Regions from separate parts of the Pseudoalteromonas sp. BSi20495 genome, predicted to be linked through region 1. Evidence: predicted binding sites of a transcription regulator. Region 1 holds the regulator's gene; the other holds the start of a gene.

Region 1 (3,217 bases):
TTATCGCCATCAGGTACGATGAGAGCAACAAATATATCAACAGGGCGATTATCTATTGCATCAAAATTAATAGGTGTTTCGCTTACTAATACGAGTGCTAAGGGCTCTTCTGCGCCGCTCATTCGCCCATGAGGGATTGCAATGCCTCTTCCTATACCAGTGCTTCCCAGTTTTTCTCTATTCATTAAGGCGCTGAGAATATCTTGTTGAGAAAGATATGGGAGCTTGTCATGAGCAAGTTGACTGATGAACTCTAAAATTCTTTTTTTACTATTAAAAAGGACCGCAGCTCTGCTGCAGTCCTGGCATATAAGTGAACTTAATTTCATAATATTAGTGTCGAGCAAGCTTCTCTTTGTGTTTAATAACTTGGCGATCGAGCTTGTCAATCAGCGAGTCAATGGCGGCGTACATATCTTGATGTTCAGTAGAGGCAAATAACTCAGCTCCACTTACATGAATCGTTGCCTCAGCTTTTTGGTTTAATTTTTCTATATCAAGAATGACATGAACATTATTAATATGATCTGAGTGTCTTTCTAGCTTCGCAAATTTGGTATTTACATAATCTCTTAATGAATCAGTTACTTCTACGTGACGACCAGTTAAGTTTAGTTGCATAAGCATTACCCTCTTTGTTTAGCGTCTTAAATCAAACTTTTTCGCTGATTTGACGGTGGAATAGCTAGAGATTCGCGATACTTTGCGATTGTACGTCTCGCTACTTTTATTCCTTGCTCAGCTAATATATCTGCAATTTTACTATCACTCAATGGTTTTGCTGAGTTTTCTGCTGCGATTAATTTTTTAATGAGAGCGCGTATTGCTGTTGATGAGCATTCGCCTCCATTTTCAGTACTTACATGGCTTGAGAAAAAATATTTAAGCTCAAAAATACCGCGAGGTGTATGCATATATTTTTGAGTTGTTACGCGTGAAATAGTTGATTCGTGCATTTCGACCATTTCTGCTACATCATTTAAAACCATTGGTTTCATGGCTTCTGGGCCATGCTCAAAAAAACCTTGTTGTTGCTTAACAATACAATTAGTTACTTTTAATAGTGTATCGTTTCTACTTTCTAAACTTTTAATAAACCATTTAGCTTCTTGTAGATGCGAGCGAATAAACTGGCTATCACCACTTGATTTAACGGTGCGTGACATTGCTGCATATTGGCTGTTGACTCTGATTTTAGGCATGCTATCTGGGTTTAGTTCAACAACCCAGCGACCTTTTATTTTTTTCACCGATACATCAGGAATTACATACTCAGATTCTTCTCTAACTATAGTATCCGCCGGTTTTGGGCTAAGAGTATGTATTAAAGTCATTATTTCTTTAAGCTCTTCTTCTTTGAGCTTTGTTTTTTTCATTAATGTACGATAGTCGCGAGCAGCTAATAGATCAATGTGCTCGGTTAAAATCATTTTTGTTTCATTAATATAGGGTGTTTCTTTATCGTATTGGTTCAGCTGAATACATAAGCATTCTTGTAAACTACGTGCTGCAATACCAACAGGGTCAAACAATTGAATTCGTTTTAAAACAGCTTCTATTTCGTCAAGTTCAACTTCGTTGTCTTCTTCGTTCTCTTGATTAAAACTTTCTAAAATTTCTTCGCAGCTTAGCGTTAAAATACCCGAATCATCGACGGCTTCAACAATCGCAATCGCAATCGCTTCATCGGTAGGACTAAAGGGAGTCAGTTGTAGTTGCCACATTAGGTATTCGTGGAGCGTTTCAGTCGAGGAGCCTTGGTATATAGATTCATCTTCAGGCATTGGTCCTGATGATGACGCTGGGGCTGCGCTCATATATTCATCCCAACTAACATCCATAGCCATTTCATCACTTAGCGTATCTTTAGCAAGTGCTTCACCACTGTCTTGCTCATATTCGCTCGGAACATCATCAGCATTTGCGCTAACAGTGACATCGTCGTTATCTGCTTTTTGCTCGTTTTTACCAGCAGAATCTTCGGCGTAATCTTGTTCTTCAACCTCTAATAGGGGGTTGCTGTCGAGTGCTTCTTGTATTTCTTGCTGGAGATCCAATGTACTGAGTTGCAACAGGCGAATTGCTTGTTGCAGCTGTGGAGTCATTGTAAGTTGCTGGCCCATGCGCAGCTGTAATGATTGCCTCATGTATCTCTAACAATCCTTTTATGTTGTTATAATTAATACTAGCAGATGCTTAAAGACATGGCGTAAATGTTACAGCCTAAATTGCTCGCCTAAATAAACATCACGTACTGTTTTATCGTTTAATACGTGTTCTGGAGTGCCTGATGCAATTAACTCACCATGAGAAACTATGTAGGCTTTTTCGCAAACATCAAGAGTTTCTCTTACATTATGGTCGGTAATTAACACACCAATACCACGATTTTTAAGATGTTCTATTATTTTCTTTATATCTAACACTGAAATAGGGTCAACACCAGCAAAAGGCTCATCAAGCAATATAAATTTAGGATCAGCGGCTAGTGCTCGCGCTATTTCAACTCGGCGACGCTCGCCTCCTGATAATGCCATACCTTGGCTATCACGAATGTGCTGAATACTAAATTCATCTAATAAATTGTTAAGTGTGTCTTCTCTTGCTTGCTTATTTAGCTCTTTACGTGTTTCTAAAATAGCCATTAAATTTTGATAAACAGTAAGCTTTCTAAAAATTGATGATTCTTGGGGTAAGTAACCAATGCCTAATCTAGCACGACTATGCATAGGTAAAAGAGTAATATCGTTATCGTCGATAGAAATCTTGCCTTTATCACTAGGTACAAGGCCTACAATCATATAAAACGTTGTGGTTTTACCTGCACCATTAGGGCCAAGTAACCCGACTATGCTGCCAGCCTTTACTTCCAAACCTACATTTTTTACAACTTCACGGCCTTTATAACTTTTAGCTAATAGTTCTGCTTTTAATGTACTCATGGCTGACCTTTATCGTTTTTTTCTTTTTTAGTCTCAATAGGTACTAAAATAGTATGCACACGATCGGTTGAGTTTTCGTCTTTTTCAGCGCTAATTAATTGCTGTTGCATATCGTAAGTAATACTCTTGGCATTTATTTTTTGACCCGCTTGCGATACTTGTGCATCGCCAATAAGGGTTAAAAATCGTTTAGCTACATCATAACGAACTTCGTTTGCGCTGGCGCTCATTATAGTGCCATCAGTTTGTTTTTCTTCGAAATATGCAGGGCTACC
Region 2 (3,217 bases), on a different contig from region 1:
TGAATATGTTTAAATGCGCGGTTTTTAAGTTATATTGTTTTTTTTGTGTTAATTGGCACTAAATTTGTATTAAATGTTTTCTTAAGGATAAAGGGACCCGCGTTAATTGTTTTTTAAAACACAATTAAAGCTGAAATGAGTTGTTCCCATGGCCTATTTAAAGTTAAACACTTAGTACCAACTTGCAATAATGTTTAATTAAGCGAATTGGTATAATTTATAAGAATGTTTAGCTGAAATGTAAGTGTAATTACACTGCTTTCAGGATAACGAATACATGTTTAAACATAAAAATAATAATAAAAATATAATTCTGAGTCTTTTAACGTTTGTATTTTGTACTGCCTGTGCTTCTACGTCAGAAGTAAACCAGTTAGAAAAACCAAGTAATTTACCAGAATATGTGTCAATCACGGCCTTAGAGCTTGCTCAGTTAAAAGATGCAGCAATGCAATGGCAACAAGCTAGAGCGGGCCTTGAGCGTATTTTAAGGCTCGAAAAAGAGATCACTTATTTAGTTGACCATATCGACATTATTAACACTAAAGCGATAACGCAATCCAACCAACGTTATACTCGTGCTGATACACGCAATCCTATAGCTGCTCATACCATAAAAGCGCTTTCGAAAGCGCCTAAACATAGCTACAGTAAAAAACGAGCTGTAAAATTAAATACGCTTAAGCATTCATTTTCATTACAAGTGGCATCAGTTAGCTCTGAGCCAAGCTTAAAAAAAGTATGGCAAAACCTGAACATACAGGCAGCTCCATTGTTTAGAAAAAAAATAGAGACTAACGTAGAGCAAATCCGTATTAACGATAAAACATTTTACCGCTTAAAACTGGGTTCATATCAAAAGTTAAATAACGCCAAAGCGGATTGCGAAGTATTTAAACTTTATAAACTCGATTGCATAGTAAGTAGTTACACAGATAAACCCATTAAACTATAGTTTAAACAAATAGTTGAGGTAGGCATGTTAATCGGGTTTAGGTTAAGCATTGGTGTAGGTTAACTAGCAAAATTATTCAAACACCTTTTAGGCATAATAATTGCTTTATCTTTTGTATATTTGAAAGAGGATGGCAATTATGCGCCTTTTATTACCCCTATTATTAGTTAACTTAGCCGCTTGCAGTTTGATACCGCAACCAGCGCCAAGTATAAGCACACACGCTCCTAAAGCGGCTATGGCACCTTACACAGTTAATGATTATGTAAATACGCTAACAGTGCAGCTCAGTCATTTAAAAGAGCCGTTAAGTCGTAATTCCCGCATTGGTGTAAGTAGCTTTTATTTTGCTGATGGGCTCGACACCAAGTTAATGACAGAGCAAGCTTCAGGGCTTAGCCAACAAATCCAAGAAAGTCTATTAACCCAAATGACCCAGCTTGGTTACCATACGGTAGAGTATAGATTAGACAATAATATAACATTATCGAGTAATGCCGATAATGTACTAAGTCGCGATTTAAATAAATTACGTAAACGTCAAAAAATTGACTTAATAGTTACCGGTACTGTGACTCGTCAGCAGCATGCATATATAGTAAATGCGCGACTAGTTAATATAAACAGCAAACAAGTTTTATCAGCAGGCAGTACCGAGATCCCTATTAATGTAATGTGGGGAAATGAAAAAATTCAGCAGCGCGACGGCCTTTTATACCGCAGCGAATACTAATTTGGAGCACAAAATGAGAAACCTACTAATTACATTATGTTTGCCATTGGGATTTGGCTGTTCGCAAATGTTTAATGGCATGGAGTCAGAACAAGTAGAAGAACCGCAAAGCAATAGCCCTGTAATGCTTGTAAGTGAGCAACGCGAAGTTGCGTCGCCTGTTGTAAATAATCAACTTTTTCAGTCTGGGTTGGTTGAGCAAAATAACTACACTAAATCAATGCCCGCCAAGCGTAAAAATATTAACCATTACGTGCGTGGCATAATGCAAGACATGGTCGAAAACTTACAGTACGTAAATGATAAAACACCACTTGCTGTTTCAAGCTTTGTATTTTTAGATGATAACTACAACGATGGCAGTTTATTAGGAAATCAGATATCAGAAAGCTTTATGCACGAACTGCATAGTTTTGGTATACCGGTCATTGATTTTAAAACAACCGACTTTATGCGAGTAACACCGGCGGGTGACTTTGTATTTAGTCGCGACTATTTAGAGTTAAATCAAGATCAAAATTTTAACTACGTCCTAGCCGGTACCTTAGTGAGCCACCAAGGGGGGGTATTAGTAAATGCTCGTATTGTTGGTTTGAAAAGTAAAGCGGTTGTAGGCAGTGCACAAGGCTTTATTCCTCAGTCAGTTGTTGATGCGCTTAACAGCAGCTACCGAACTGATGGCATAATGCTTAAGCAAGCGGATGAGTGAGGTGATTATGCGTTATACATTAAACAGCGTGCTTAGCGCTTTTAGCATGCTAGCATTGGCTGGGTGTTCTATGACACATATTACTCAACAGCAACAAAACACAAATACCCGCGTAGATGTAAACACACAGCATGAGCAAACACCGGAAATGCTGTCGTCGGCTAAAGTAGATGTACATGACGAATACGATTCATCACAACAATTTATGCCCCTTAACCACCATCAAACATTGGTTAATTATGTAGAGCAAATGGCCCTCGATCTAGTCGACACCCTCGAATCAGGTAATGATACTAATGCGCATTTAAATATTGCGGTTACAACCTTAGTTAATTTAGATGCCACACTAAACAACACAAATCAGCTTGGAAATCAAATATCTGAAACCTTAATCCATCAATTACAAAAATTTGGTTATGGTGTTGTTGATTTTAAAACCACAGAAACCATAGACGTAAATAGCCGTGGCGACTTTGTTTTATCGCGTGATATAGCAAAACTTAATGAAGACCAAATGGCCAGCCACGTACTTGCAGGTACTTTAATTTATCGACGTAATGGGGTTGCGGTCAATGCGCGTGTTATTAACATAGACACCAAGCAAGTTGTTGCCACTAGCCGAAAATTAATACCGTTATACGTACTAAATAAAGAAGATATATACTTATCAAGCAATTAAGTTCAGTTGTCGCTTGATATAAAAAACCAGATACCGTTATAATTCACACCTCTAAGCACACGCTTATTTGTGGCCTCTTAGTTAAATGGATATAACGGCCCCCTCCTAAGGGGCAGTTGCAAGTTCGATTCTTGCAGGGGC

What was found. Region 1 encodes sigma-54, which starts transcription at its own class of promoters, with help from an activator protein. Its sites were predicted from a motif close to GTTGGCACGNNNNTNGNNT; they were not measured.
Region 2: the regulator sigma-54 is predicted to act here: its motif matches at 1,043-1,061, upstream of P20495_RS14685 (FlgO family outer membrane protein).

The regions. Positions count from the first base shown of each region.
Region 1 is NZ_BADY01000061.1:34,563-37,779, forward strand. Features, by position in the region: gene ptsN (PTS IIA-like nitrogen regulatory protein PtsN) at 1-329, opposite strand, end outside; gene hpf (ribosome hibernation promoting factor) at 334-621, opposite strand; gene P20495_RS11560 (RNA polymerase factor sigma-54) at 648-2,147, opposite strand; gene lptB (LPS export ABC transporter ATP-binding protein) at 2,217-2,942, opposite strand; gene lptA (lipopolysaccharide transport periplasmic protein LptA) at 2,939-3,217, opposite strand, start outside.
Region 2 is NZ_BADY01000041.1:2,624-5,840, reverse strand. Features, by position in the region: gene P20495_RS14680 (SPOR domain-containing protein) at 278-955, shown strand; gene P20495_RS14685 (FlgO family outer membrane protein) at 1,095-1,688, shown strand; gene P20495_RS14690 (FlgO family outer membrane protein) at 1,702-2,397, shown strand; gene P20495_RS14695 (FlgO family outer membrane protein) at 2,405-3,076, shown strand; tRNA gene P20495_RS14700 (tRNA-Arg) at 3,148-3,217, shown strand, end outside.